2 regions of the Cobetia sp. PDI-12MA genome follow, and region 2 is predicted to be linked to the other one. Evidence: predicted binding sites of a transcription regulator. Region 2 holds the regulator's gene; the other holds the start of a gene.
What was found. Region 2 encodes PhoB, which activates phosphate uptake and scavenging genes when phosphate is short. Its sites were predicted from a motif close to TGTCATANNNNTGTCANA; they were not measured.
Positions count from the first base shown of each region.

Region 1: the regulator PhoB is predicted to act here: its motif matches at 4,256-4,273, upstream of phbB (acetoacetyl-CoA reductase).

Region 1 covers NZ_CM183351.1:3,728,583-3,735,749, forward strand. Annotated here, with positions in the region: gene AC5WNI_RS15725 (DUF349 domain-containing protein) at 366-3,218, shown strand; gene phbB (acetoacetyl-CoA reductase) at 3,385-4,131, opposite strand; tRNA gene AC5WNI_RS15735 (tRNA-Met) at 4,502-4,578, shown strand; tRNA gene AC5WNI_RS15740 (tRNA-Met) at 4,632-4,708, shown strand; tRNA gene AC5WNI_RS15745 (tRNA-Met) at 4,752-4,828, shown strand; gene AC5WNI_RS15750 (EVE domain-containing protein) at 4,986-5,465, shown strand; gene AC5WNI_RS15755 (tetratricopeptide repeat protein) at 5,600-6,565, shown strand; gene AC5WNI_RS15760 (MalY/PatB family protein) at 7,165-7,167, opposite strand, start outside.
Region 2 covers NZ_CM183351.1:3,962,931-3,970,097, reverse strand. Annotated here, with positions in the region: gene pstA (phosphate ABC transporter permease PstA) at 1-78, shown strand, start outside; gene pstB (phosphate ABC transporter ATP-binding protein PstB) at 75-920, shown strand; gene phoU (phosphate signaling complex protein PhoU) at 1,140-1,865, shown strand; gene cysZ (sulfate transporter CysZ) at 2,077-2,805, shown strand; gene phoR (phosphate regulon sensor histidine kinase PhoR) at 2,974-4,296, opposite strand; gene phoB (phosphate regulon transcriptional regulator PhoB) at 4,304-4,993, opposite strand; gene ubiA (4-hydroxybenzoate octaprenyltransferase) at 5,217-6,107, opposite strand; gene AC5WNI_RS16790 (chorismate--pyruvate lyase family protein) at 6,175-6,783, opposite strand; gene AC5WNI_RS16785 (NAD(P)/FAD-dependent oxidoreductase) at 7,072-7,167, shown strand, end outside.

The DNA of each region.
Region 1 (7,167 bases), 230 kb from region 2:
AGCATGAATGACAGACACTGAATGGCATAGCGGTAACGTACAAAACTATGTGAGCGAACACAGTGCTGCAACTGATGATACGGCCAGCAGCAGGCACTGTCAGGTGTCGCGTGCCTACGACGTGGCTCCCTTGCCGACCTGTCACCCGCCGCCGCTCGCCCCGCACGCCGCCGCGCGCATGCAATAAGGCACATCGATCGACATGCGATACCACACAACGGGGGGTTGTGACTGGTAAGATAGCGGGGTGACGAAATTCATGCGCCGTCACTCCGCCCACTCCGTCGTGCCCACCCGATGGCACCCGCCGAGTGTGCGGCCAATTGTTGCGCCCCTCTATTTTTTGCCTGGATAACCGCTCTCACATGACCGGACTGCTCTCCCGCCTCACTGGCCGCCTGTTCACTCCTCGCTGGCAACACGCCAACCCTGCCATTCGCTCCGCTGCCACTGACCAGCTTGATCCGGAGATTCCAGACCAGCGCAAGATCCTGGAGACCCTGATTCTCGAAGATGACGCCCTGGAGGTGCGCCATGCCGCCCTGACGCGCATGCAATCTCCCGAACGTCTGCTGCCGCTGCTCGACCGCGCCGATGGTCTGGTACGCGAGCGCCTGATCGAACTGTTGAGCGGCGGCCAGGATGCGCCCTCACTGTTGAGCCGTGAACAGCTGGTCGCGCGCCTGGAAGATCGCGAACTGCTCTCCGCCGTGGCGTCCCGTGGCGACAACCAGCAACTGCGTCTGACCGCACTGAGCCGACTGGAAGATGAAGAGACGCTGATCCATCAGGCCTGCCACAACACCATCGCCGCCGTGCGCCATGCTGCTGCCGCCCGCATTACCAGCCAGGCCGGCCTCGAGCGTCTGGTGCGTGATGCCAAGCGGGACCGTCACGTGCAGCGTCAGGCGCGCGACACCCTCGCCCAGCGCCGTGCCGATGCCCAGCAGGCCGACGCGCTGGCCGCCAGCCGCGACAACCTGCTGCGCCAGATGGAGAAGCTGCCGCGTCAGGCCTGGGAAGACAGCGTGCCCTCGCGCTACCGCTCGCTGCTGCGCGAGTGGGAGCGTCTGCCGGCCGCGGACTACGAGATTCAACAGCGCTTCGAAGAGGCACGCCAGCAGGCGCACAAGGTCATCAGCGACCATGAGGCCCGCGAGGAAGCCATTCGTGCCCATGAACGCCTGAGCGCCAACCTCAACACGCACCTGGAAGAGATTCTCAGCGCCGTGGACCAGGCGCGGGCAGACCTCTACAGCCGCGACTGCGTCAATGATCACGACTTCGCCAGCCTGCAGGCCCAACGCCGACTGCAGGGAGAGCGCTGGCGCGAGCTGACCGACCAGTTCTCGGCCCCGGCCGAACTGCTCGAACGTCAGCAGCGCCTGCAACAGCAGCTGCAGGATGCCCTCGATGCCTGGCATCGCCATCAGCTGTGCCAGGGCGAGTTGGATGCCGCGCTGGTCGACAATGACATCGACCAGCTGCGTCGTCTGGAAAGCGAGGTGGCCTGGCCTGCGGGTCTGCCGCAGACCGCCAGCCTGAGCGCGGTGCGTCAGGCGATCAACGCGGCGCAGCCGGAAGAACCGGCAGAGGCAGCGCAAGAGCAGGACGCGCTCGATGAAAGCCCTGCACAAGACACAGAGTCAGCTGACGCCTCCCGCGAGGGCGACGGCACTGCGCGCAAGGCGAGCCTGGATCTGGACGCACTGGATGCCGAACTGGCACGCCTGGAAGCGGATCTCGATGCCGGCAAGCTAAAGCCGGCCAGTCGCCTGCATCGCTCACTGCGCGATCGCACCGAAGGCCAGCTCGACAATGCCCGCCAGACACGCCTGCGCCAGCTCGGCGCGCGTGTCGCCGAACTCCGTGACTGGCAGAACTTCGTCGCGGCGCCCAAGCGCGAGCAGCTTCTCGAGGCCATCACCACCCTGAGCGAGCGCGATGACATCAGCGATGAGCAGCGCGACCGCCAGCACCAGCAGCTGATTCAGCAATGGCGCGAGCTAGGTGATGCGGCCGCCAGCCGCGATGCCAGCCAGGCGTTCCGCACCGCCTCTGACGCCATCAAGCTGCGCCTGCGGGATTACCGCGAATCGCGCAAGCAGCTGCGTGAACTCAACCTGGCCATGCGTGAAGCGCTCTGCGAGCAGCTTGAATCGCTCAACGGTAACGCCATGGACGATGCCGACCCCGACTCCCTGCGCCAGATTCGCGATCGCGCCCGTGAGGAATGGCGTCGCCACACGCCGGTGCCCGCAGGCCCCGGTCGCCAGCTGTCACACCGCTTCGGCGAGGCGCTGACGGCACTGCAGGGGCTGATCGACAGCCGCGCGGGTCAGATCGCCGCCGCCAAGCAGGCTCTGGTCGAGGCCGTCGAGGCGCTGGCCAATGAGGACACGCCGGCACGTGCCCGCGCCGAACAGGCCAAGGCCCTGCAGAGTCGCTGGCGCGAGATGGGCCGCGCGCCAAAGGGCGAAGAACAACGCCTGTGGGCCGCCTTCCGCGCGGCGTGCGACCGTATCTTCGCCGCACGCGATCAGGACCGCGAAGACCGCGACAGCCGCGAGCAGGCACGCCTGGATCAGTGGCAGGCGTTGATCGAGCGCCTCGACAGCTGGGAGCCGGAGACGCTGGAAGACGCCGCCCTGCTTGATGACGCCCTGAAGGAAGCCGACACCCTCGGCCCGCTACCGCGCGGCAAGCGGGGCGACGGCATGCGTCGTCGCTGGACCGGCATTCTCAAGCGTCGCGAGCAGCGTCTGGACGAACTGCACGCTCTGCAATTGCGCGAGGAATGGCAGCAATGGCGTGACCTGCTCGAACAGCACGCCGTGGCGGATGCCAGCGCGCGTAACGGCGACGTGCAGGATGTCGAGCTGCCGAACACCTCGGCCTTCGACGACAACAGCCGCCAGGCCAATGCGGCGCGCAACCAGATGCGTCAGGCCCTGCCGAGCAACTGCAGCGCCGCCAACGAGCGCCTGGCCGAGCTGCGTGTTCACCTGGCCATTCTGTTCGAGGCCCCGCTGGGCAGCGAAGATGAGTCACGCCGCCTGACCGTGCAGGTCGCGCGCATCAACCAGCAGCTGGGTGAGCGCATGGAGCGTGAAGAAGAGCTGGATGAGGTGCTGGATGCGCTGCTCGCCAACGGGCCGCTGGACTGGGACGCCTGGCAGACCGAACTGCCGCGCTTCGATGCGCTGTTCAATCACTGAGTCAGCACGCCTGAAGCGCTGACGTCTGAACCTGTGATGATGCACTCGCAAGACTGAAACCATGGCAACGGAAAGCCCCCGCCTCTGTCGAGACGGGGGCTTTTTCATTCTCTCGCCAGGCGGAGCCGAGTGCCGACCCTGCACTGGCTCACTCCAGCGCAGAGCATCAGCCCATGAACTGGCCGCCATTGATATCCAGGTTGGCACCGGTGATGAAGCCGGATTTCTCGTCGGCCAGGAAGGCGACCGCACGCGCGATCTCATCCGGCTGACCATAACGCTTGACCGGGATGGTCTCGCGGATTGATTCACGGATCTCTTCGGGGATCTTCATGATCATGTCGGTGGCGATGTAGCCCGGCGACAGGGTGTTGACGGTAATGCCCTTGGTCGCGGTTTCCTGCGCCAGCGCCATGGTCAGACCATGCATGCCCGCCTTGGCGGCCGAGTAGTTGACCTGGCCGAACTGGCCCTTGCGGCCATTGATGGAGGAGATGTTCACGATGCGGCCGTACTTGTGCTCCAGCATGTCATTGATGACGGCACGGCAGGTGTTGAAGACGCTGTCGAGGTTGCAGTTGATGACTTCGCGCCACTGCTCATAGCTCATCTTGCGCATGGAGGTATCACGCGTGATGCCAGCGCAGTTGACCAGAACCGCGATCGGACCGAAGCGCTCGCGGATTTCGTTGACGCCTGCCTGACAGGCTTCGAAGTTGTCCAGCTCGATGCCGGACAGTGCGATGTTCTCGAACCCGGCAGCGCGCTGCTCCGATAGCCACCCCTCTGCCTTTTCCTTGTTCCTGTAACCCGCAATTACCTGATACCCCTGGTTCGCCAGCTCGCGGCAGATGGCGGAACCAATGCCACCGGTACCACCGGTAACCCATGCGACGGGTGCTGTTTGTGTCATCTTATTGTGTCTCCCTAATCCTGGAACGTCCTGTGTCCTTGGCTTGGGCACAGCTTGACAAATCTGCGGACACCCCCGCCCTGAGAAAACGAGAATGCCTGCAACGACAACAATGACCCGTGTCTCTAACAGCCTGATGACAATCGTGCACTCTGTGACGCCTGCCATCCGCCTGTGCGAGGCGCGTCACTCTCAGTATGGACAGGATGCAGCGGGAATGTATGTAGCAGATCTCTCACACGAGATGCCGATAATCGCTCGAGATGCGTAGACGGGTTGGTGACGACTCACCGGGCACGAGAAGTTTGCGTCAATTACGGGATAACGGTTGACGCAGCACTGTATATCCTTATACTACGCCCCACGTTGATGCGGGGTGGAGCAGTCTGGTAGCTCGTCGGGCTCATAACCCGAAGGTCATCGGTTCAAATCCGGTCCCCGCTACCACTGACAAGTCGTTGCCTATCAAGGTGATTGCCAGTCAGACACCAACGTGATGTTGCGGGATGGAGCAGTCTGGTAGCTCGTCGGGCTCATAACCCGAAGGTCATCGGTTCAAATCCGGTTCCCGCTACCAACTTCTGATGCGTCAGAGTTGGAGCAAAGGCAGTACCCAGTGTTGCGGGGTGGAGCAGTCTGGTAGCTCGTCGGGCTCATAACCCGAAGGTCATCGGTTCAAATCCGGTCCCCGCTACCAAGAATTCGAAAGGCCTGATGCCATGCATCAGGCCTTTTTCGTATGCGTGAAATTCCTGTGCGAGGATATCGCTGAGGCCAGCGCCCGGACCTCGCCTGTCCCTTTCTCAACGCCCATCGCCTTCACACTCATCACGTAAGCCCCAAGGGAGTGCCGCATGCGCCACTGGCTGATCAAGACCGAACCCGATGCCTTCTCGCTGGATGACCTGCGCCGCGAATCACCGGCGCTATGGGATGGCGTTCGCAACTATCAGGCGCGCAACTTCCTGCGCGAGATGCAGCTCGGTGATGTCGTGCTCATCCAGCACTCCAGCTGCAAGGTACCTGCAGTGGTCGGGCTTGCCATCGTCAGCGAACTCGCCCTGCCCGACCCGACGGCCAGTGACCCCGAGCACAAGGGCTTCGACCCACGTCAGGTGGCGGATATCGATGCCGGCAAGCCTCCGCGCTGGGTCGCCCCGCGCCTGAGCTACCTTCGCCCGCTGCGCAACTCCCTGCCCATCGCGCGCCTGAAGGCCCGGCCCGAGCTGGCGGATAGCCACCTGGTGCGCCGCGCACGCCTGTCCGTGATGCCGCTCAGCGAGAGCGAAGCCGCCTGCATCGCCAGCCTGGCCGGCGACACCCTGCTGCCGTGAACCGACGCGCCCGAGGCGATCGCGCGAGGAAGTGTCCGGCAGCGCCTTGAACTCCACTGCGACGGGCCGCATCATCAGGCCAACCGGCTCGCGCGCGAGCCTTGAATCGCAGACAGAATTTCGGGGCATGCACCATGATCATCGATCCCAATACCGGCCAGCCACTGACCGGCAATGACACCACCGCCACCCAGCCACAAGGGGTAGTCGGCGGCGGTGCCGCCAGTGCACCGCGCCAGGCAGAAGACGCCAATACCTACATCATCGATGTGGACATGAGCAATCTTCAGCAGGTGCTGGAAGCCTCACAGCAAGTGCCGGTACTGCTGGATTGCTGGTCGCCGCAGAGCGAGCACTGCCTCGTTTTGACGCCGATCCTCGAGAAGCTGGCGCGTGAATATGCGGGCGGCTTCATCCTTGCCAAGCTGAACGCCGAGGAGCAACAGGACATCGCCGCCCAGCTGGGTGTGCGTTCGGTGCCGGATGTCAAGCTGGTCATCCAGGGCGGCCTGGCAGGTAACTTCACCGGCGCACGTCCGGAAGCCGAGATTCGCCAGTTCCTCGAGCAGCACAAGGTCCAGCCGGCGGCCGGGGCAGGCCCCAGCCTCGCGGAGCAGGCGGCCACTGCACTGGAAAACGGCGACCTCGTCACCGCCAAGACGCTGTATCAACAGCTGGCGCAGGAATCTCCCGAGACACCGGAATACCGCATCCATCTCGCCTCGGTGCTGGTTGCCGAGGGCAATGGTGAAGAGGCCCGCCAACTGCTGGACTCCCTCAAGCCGGAAGACCGTGATGGCGCCCAGGCGCGTGGCGTACGTGCGCGCATCGACTTCATCGCCGAGGCGCCGTCTCCCGAAGAGGTGCAGGCCATGATCGAGCGGGACGACAGTGAAGCCCGCTACCAACGCGCCATGCGCGATCTGGCGGATGGCCACTACGAGCTGGCTCTGGATACCCTGATCAGCCTGGTGAAGACCGACCGCCAGTACGGCGATGATCTGGCACGCAAGACGCTGCTGCGCGTCTTCGACGCCCTTGGGGCGACCCATGAGCTGACCGTGCGCTTCCGTCGCCAACTGTTCGCCCTGATGTACTGATCGTGCTGGTGCGCTGATCGTAGCAATGAGTTGAACACGACACGCAGACGACAAGGCCCCGCCTCCGGTCAAGGAAGCGGGGCCTTGTCATTGATGGTCAGCCGTCGCGCCGACTCAAGGACTAACGACGACGGCTCCAGCCCTTGAGAAGCGAGGGACGGGCACGCGATTCGCGCACGCTGGGCGGAAAGTCCACCTCAAGCTCATGGCCCGCGGACATCACGGCGCCTGACGCAGGCGGGGCAGCAGATGACGCCGCGGGAGCACGGCAGCGGGAAGATGGCGGCGACGAACGCGCCAGGCGCAGGCTTCCGCCCTGACAACACCATTCACGACAGGCCGTCGCGCCTGCATCCCTGCTTGCTGGCCGCCCCTGTCGCGGCGTCTCTGCCACCTCATGTCTCATCGTCGCATCTCCTGATGACAAGCCCCTCCCGATGAGCGGCCTAGCTTCAGAGTTGACGATAATGATTCTCAATTCAAGTTTGCAATGAGCGATAGCTGCCAACGAAACGCTGCAGGCTGACCCAGATCAACTCCGGCTCTGTCGACTACCCTTCTTGGCCGCTTCGCTCGCCCCCTCGATCCCTTCGCCAACCTCA
Region 2 (7,167 bases):
GTGATTCTATGCCTCAATCTGAGTGCCATTCGCCTGCGTCACATGCTGGCACAACGTTACAAGGGAGCCACCGAATGAGGCGTGACTCTGAACAGCCCAAGCCCCAGTTGTTTCTTCAGGAGACGCCTGCGCGGCCAGCTGAGGACATCTGCCTGGAAACCCGCCACCTGAGCCTCGATTATCAGGCGCGTGTCGGCAAGGAGAACCAGACGCGACGCGCACTGGAGGATGTCAGCCTGCAGATCGCACGCAAGCGCGTGACGGCCTTCATCGGCCCTTCCGGCTGCGGCAAGTCGAGCCTGTTGCGTACCTTCAATCGCATGACCGATCTCGACGAACAGTCACGTCTTTCCGGCAAGGTATTGCTCGAGGGCGAGGACATCCATGCGCGCGGCGTGGACGTGCCGATGCTGCGCCGCCGGATCGGCATGGTCTTCCAGACACCCAACCCCTTTCCGATGTCGGTCTACGAGAACGTGGCCTTCGGGCTGCGGCTGGTCGGCGAGAATGACAAGCGCCACCTCGATGACAAGGTCGAATCCTGTCTGCGCTCCGCGGCACTCTGGGAAGAGGTGAAGGATCGCCTGCACGACAGCGCGCTGGGGCTCTCGGGTGGCCAGCAACAGCGGCTGGTGATCGCGCGGACACTGGCGGTCGAGCCGGAGGTGCTGCTGCTGGATGAGCCGGCCTCGGCGCTGGACCCCATCTCGACGCTCAAGATCGAGGAGCTGATCCGTTCGCTGCGCTCACGCCTGACGCTGATCATCGTCACGCACAACATGCAGCAGGCCGCGCGGGTCTCGGACGATACCGCCTTCCTGCATGAGGGCCGCCTGGTGGAATTCGCCCCGACCGATCAGCTGTTCACCAACCCGCGCCGCCGCCAGACCGAAGACTACATCACGGGGCGTTTCGGTTAGCGCGCTCATGCGCGAACGTGCAGCCAGGTAGCCTTTTCGCCCTGATATTGCTGACGATGTAGGCCAGATAGCGCCTTTGAGTCATGGGTGAAACATAACTGCAATCAAGTGTCGGCATGCTGAGGGGGAGCCCGCTGTGTCAGTCAGCAGTGGGCCATACTTGTCACGTCATTCATGTCACGCCCCCTGACTCGGTGGGCGACTTTCCGGGAGAGGGAAATGGATATCACCAGCGATTCGCACGGCAAGCATATCTCAGAGCAGTTCAATCACGAGCTGGATGCACTGAAGACACACCTGCTGGCCATGGGCGGACTGGTAGAGAAGCAGCTGCAGGATGCCGTCACGGCATTGCTGGAAGGCGACAGTGAGACCGCCACACGGGTGCGCGACAACGACAAGGCTGTCAACGACATGCAGCTCAAGATCGATGACGAGTGCACCCGGGTGCTGGCCCGCCGTCAGCCGGCGGCCTCCGACCTGCGTCTGGTGCTGGCCGTCATCCGCGCCACCTCCGATCTCGAGCGTATCGGTGATGAATCGAGCAAGATCGCACGCAACGCCATCTCGCTGGTCGAGAACGGCCAGAGCCCGCGCGGCATGGTCGAGGTGCGACACCTCAGCCAGCACGTGCGCAGCATGGTGCGTGACTCCCTGACGGCCTTTGCGCGCTTCGATACCGACCTTGCCCTCAAGGTACTGCGTGAAGATGCCTCGGTGGATCTGGAATATCAAAGTGCCATGCGCTCGCTGATGACCTTCATGATGGAAGACGCGCGCCAGATCACGCCGGTGCTCAATGTGATGTGGATTCTGCGTGCGCTGGAGCGTATCGGTGACCACGCCGACAACCTGGCCGAGTACGTCATCTTCCTGGTCAAGGGCGTGGACGTGCGTCATACCGACACCCATGACCTGAAGCCGCAGGACCTGGACAAGAAGTGAGCTGAACTCCCGGGTGTGACGCAACGCCCGCAGACTTCTGCACGATGCTTCGCCCCGCACCTGCCCATCGGCAGGCCGCGGGGCGATTGCGTCATGGGAGCGCGAGCAGTCTCATGCGGCCGACAGCTGCGCTGCGCAGGCGGGAGTGCTAGGGTGTGGCTCCGGTCAGTCTGCTGGCTGGCCGGTTCTTTTGAGATGACGAGGACGTCGCATGATTGATGCCGTATCGGCGCTGGTCCGCGGGACCCGTATGGTCTATACCCCGGGGCTGCGCCGCTTCGTATTCGTACCGCTGGCGATCAACCTGGTGCTCTACAGCATCACGCTGTGGGTGTTGTTCAACCAGTTCGGTGGCTGGATCGATTACTGGATGCTCAAGGTGCCGGCCTGGCTGGACTGGCTCAGCTGGTTGATCTGGCCGCTGCTGGTGGTGAGTCTGTTGCTGGTGGTGTTCTTCACCTTCAGCCTGGTGACCAACCTGATCGCCGCGCCCTTCTACGGCATTCTGGCCGAGAAGGTCGAGCATCGCCTGGATGGCACACTGATTGACGATGACCGTGGGCTGATGAAGATCGGCGTCGACTCGCTGGGACGTGAAATGGCCAAGCTGGGCTATTTCATCCCGCGCATGATCGCGCTGTTCATCATCGGTTTCATCCCGGGTCTGAACCTGCTCTCGCCGCTGTTGTGGGGGCTGTTCTCGGCCTGGAGCATGTCGATCCAGTACCTCGACTACCCGATGGACAACCATCAGGTCAGCTTCGGTGACATGAAGCAGCGCCTCAAGGCGCGCTGGTGGCCCTCACTGACCTTCGGCGCCGCGGTGTTCGTCATGACGCTGGTGCCTCTGGCCAATCTGCTGTTCATTCCGGGCGCTGTCGCCGGGGCGGTACTGATGTGGCAGAGCCACTACCGTCAGTTGCCGGCGCCGCGTCGTTGAGACAGCCTGTCGCAGCTGGTTCATCGCTGTACTGGTTTGTCGTTGAGGTAGCCGCAGCGTCGTCTGGCGGACCAAAAGAAACGCCCCGCAGTCGCCTCCTTTCGAGGTGGCTGCGGGGTGTTCCGCGTTGGGCTGGCCTCCGGCTCAGCTCATCACGGAGTCAGCACATCACCGGGCTAGCGCACTGCTGGTCCGGGGAGCGCTCGTCTGACAGGCGCGCTCGTCGGGGAAGTGACAGCGGAAGCGCGCACCCTCGCCGGGGTGGCTGTCGATCTCCAGATGGCCCTGATGGCGAATCAGCACATGCTTGACGATGGCAAGCCCCAGACCGGTGCCTCCCGTGGCGGTGCTGCGGCCCTTGTCGATGCGGTAGAAGCGCTCGGTCAGACGCGGCAGGTGGACCGGGTCGATGCCATCCCCGTCATCTTCCACCTCGACCAGCAGGCCCTGGTCATCCGCCTTCCAGCGCAGGGTGATATGGCAGTCTTCGGGAGTGTAGCGCACCGCATTGAAGACCAGATTCGAGATCGCGCTGCGCAGTTCCTGCTCCTCACCGCGTAGTGACAGGCTGGCATCGGCCTCGATGGAGAAGGTGTGGCGTCCCTGGGACAGGCCTTCGGCGTCGTCGCGGATATGGCCGAGCAGGGCACTCATGTCGATGCAGCGGCCGTTGTCGGACAGCTCGTCGGTTTCCAGGCGTGACAGGGTCAGCAGGTCCTCGACCAGGTGCTGCATGCGGTCGGTCTGGCTCTTCATCTGGCCCAGCCCACGCTGCCAGCGCGGTGGCAGGTCATCGGCGTAATCGGAGTAGGTCTCGAGATAGCCGGCCAGTACCGTCAGCGGCGTGCGCAGTTCATGGGAGACATTGGCCACGAAGTCGCGGCGCATCTCTTCCAGGCGATAGAGGCGGGTGACGTCACGCAGCATGACCAGACGTTCGTTGTCACCGAACAGGGTGATGGAAATCTGCAGCGTCAGGTTGTCAGACAGCGGCGACTGCAGCGTCAGCGGCTCGCGGTAGGCCAGCCGATTGAAGTAGTCGATGAAGGCGGGGTCACGCAGATAGTTGGTGATGTGCTGGCCGCGGTCGTGGCTGGCCTTGAGACCGACCAGCTGCTCGGCAGCGCTGTTCCACCATTCCATGTCACCGTGGTTGTCCAGCATCACCAGGCCGTCGCGCATGGCCTCGGAGGATTCCTGGATACGGTTGAGGATGCTGCGCAGTCGCTCCTGAGTCTGACGCTGGCCCTTCTGATAGCGGTAGAGACGATCGAGCAGGTCTCCCCACACGCCATCGCCGGGCGGTGGCTCTTCATGGGGATTGGTGATCAGCCAGGTATAGAGGCTCTTCAAGTGCTTGAGATGGACGAACAGATACAGCGCCAGACCCAGCGCCAGGCCCCAGCCCAGATGGCCCAGCAGGCCACCGATCAGGCCGAAGCCACCGGCAAGGTAGCCGAGGCGCCATAGCTCGTTGGTCCAATAGCGCATGAATCCCTCAGGCCTGAGCGCTGAAGCGGTAACCGGTGCCACGGACGGTCTGGATCAGATGCTGATGGCCTGTGCCCAGCGCCTTGCGCAGGCGGCGGATGTGCACGTCCACGGTGCGCTCCTCGACATAGACGTTACCCCCCCATACCTGGTCGAGTAGCTGGCTGCGGGTGTAGGCACGCTCCTGATGCGTCATGAAGAACTGCAGCAGGCGATATTCGGTCGGGCCGACATCCAGTGAGTTGCCGTGGGCGGTGACGCGGTGGCTGGCCGGGTCGAGCATCAAGCCTTCGACTTCCACTGCCTCCTCGACCCCCTTGGGGGTGGTGCGACGCAGCACGGCCTTGAGACGGGCGACCAGCTCGCGTGGCGAGAAGGGCTTGGTGATGTAGTCGTCGGCACCGGCTTCCAGGCCTTGAATCTTGTTGTCTTCCTCGCCCTTGGCGGTCAACAGGATGATCGGCAGTTCCGAGGTGGTCTCGTCTCGCTTGAGACGCCGCGCGAGCTCCAGGCCACTGGTGCCCGGCATCATCCAGTCCAGCAACAGCAGATCGGGCTTTTCATCGACGACGATGGCGTGGGCGTCCTGGGCATTGTCTGCCTCCAGCACGCGGTAATCCGCCATTTCGAGGGCGACGGCGATCATCTCGCGAATCGAGGATTCATCGTCGACAATCAGTACGGTCTTGGAGCTCATCGCTAGATCCCATGCAGCAGTCGGCGCACGCGCCAGAATGACAAGTCGATGACGATTACAACCCGCTTATATGACAACCAGATGACAACTGCCAGCATGGCAGCTTGCACGCAAGCCTGCCAGCCGCCTTGGAGGCGCGGCAGGCAGGCATGAATCGTGGGCTGGGGAGCAACCGGGGGCAGGGATAGCTTTAAATTAAATAATGCGAATATTTATGCAGGAGTCAGCTCATCGGCCAGGTCGCCAGGGCGATACCGGCGAAGATCAGCAGCCCCGTCCAATGATTGTTGAGGAACGCCTGGAAGCAGGGCGCACGCTCACGCTCACGGATCAGACGTTGCTGCCAGACGAAGGTGACGGCGGCGGCAGCCAGCCCCAGCCAGTAGAAGATGCCCAGCGCCAGCTGCAGGCCGATGCCGATCAACACCACCAGCATGCCCAGCTGCAACAGGCCGATCATCAGCTTGTCGGCACGCCCGAACAGCACGGCGGTGGACTTGATGCCCACCTTGAGGTCGTCGTTGCGATCGACCATCGCATAGGCGGTGTCGTAGGCCACCGTCCACATCAGGTTGGCCGCGAACAGCCACCAGCCGTAGGTCGGCACCTCCTCCAGCGTCGCGGCGAAGGCCATCGGAATCGCCCAGCCGAAGGCGGCGCCCAGCACTACCTGGGGCAGATGATGGAAGCGCTTCATGAATGGGTAGCTGGCTGCCAACAGCACGGCGACGATCGACAGCAGCACCGTGGTCAGGTTGGTGAAGCACACCAGCACGAAGGCGGCCGCGACCAGCCCCCCGAACAGTGTCAGCGCCTCGCGCTCCGAGATGCGGCCCGAGGTCAGCGGTCGGTCACGCGTGCGCTCGACATGCTTGTCCCAATGCCGATCGGCGTAGTCGTTGATCACGCAGCCGGCGGCGCGCATCAGGTAGACCCCGGCGATGAAGATCAGCAGGGTCGTGCGCTCGGGGATGCCATCTGCCGCCAGCCACAGTGCCCATAGGGTCGGCCACATCAGCAGCCAGGTGCCGATGGGGCGGTCCAGCCGTGTCAGGGCGAGGTAGTCGGCCAGTCTGGAAGGACGCGAAGCGGCGGAAGTGGATGACGCGGTCATCGGGGCTCCTGGGCGGGTGGTAGTGGGCAAGGGAAGAGAGGGAAACGAGGCCAGTCGGCCGCACGGCTCAGGTCAGTTGCAGCGCGTGCTGGAAGGCTGGCGTGAAGCCCTCCTGCACCAGCACCTTGAAGCGACCATGCGAGAACATCGAGCGGCGCATCCACAGGCTGGTGGTGCGGGCCAGCGGCCTGGAGCTCGAAAGCACCAGCGGGGCGCGGCTGATATCGATGGCGCTGCGTATCAGGTCGGGCTGGCGAAACAGCCAATGGCCCAGCGAGCGCTCGCCCAGCGTCGAGAGGCGATGACCGTGGGCCAGGTCCAGCGCCGCCAGCGAGCGTGCGATCACCCATGGCGTATCGCCATGACAGAGCGCCACTTCGCGTCGCCAGACATGCCGGCGTGGGCCGATGCCCAGCAGGCGTGCTTCATCAAGCCGCGCGGGGCCGGTGTCCTGAAGCAGCAGGCGCACGCGCAGGCCCTGGATGGGCTGACCTGCGCGTTCATCCTGCTGCTGCATGGCGCTGGCAAGGCGCTGTGTCAGCGAGTCCGTCGAGGAGAGCCACGCCCACCAGCCGGCCGGCATGACACCCTGCAGCGCGGCAGCCGGCTGCCAATGACGGCGCACCGCCGCCGAAGCCGTGGGTACGGCGCGCGTGGGCGAAGGCCAGCGAGGCACAGGTTGGTACGGGTTCTCGGCTGACGAATGAGGTGCCTCACAGGTGGAGGTCTGTGGCGTGAGCGCTGCGCGATGAGGCTCGCCTGCTGGGCATCGGACCACGGTGAATTCCCTGTCAGGATGACGAAATGGCGAGTCTAGCATGGCCGAGCGGCAAGGCCTCCCGCTCAGGCATGCCTGCACTGCAGGCGGGCTGGTATGCTGGGCGCATTCATCGGCGTTCATGACGGACGCTGCTGGCGCTCTTTCATCAGCGCTTCCCTCGGATCGATCTCAGGAGATGGTGCCATGCGCGACCCTCGCACCCTTGTCATCATTGGTACCGGCATGGCGGGCATTGGTCTGGCGCGCGCGCTGCGTGCGCGTGACAAGGATAGCCGGCTG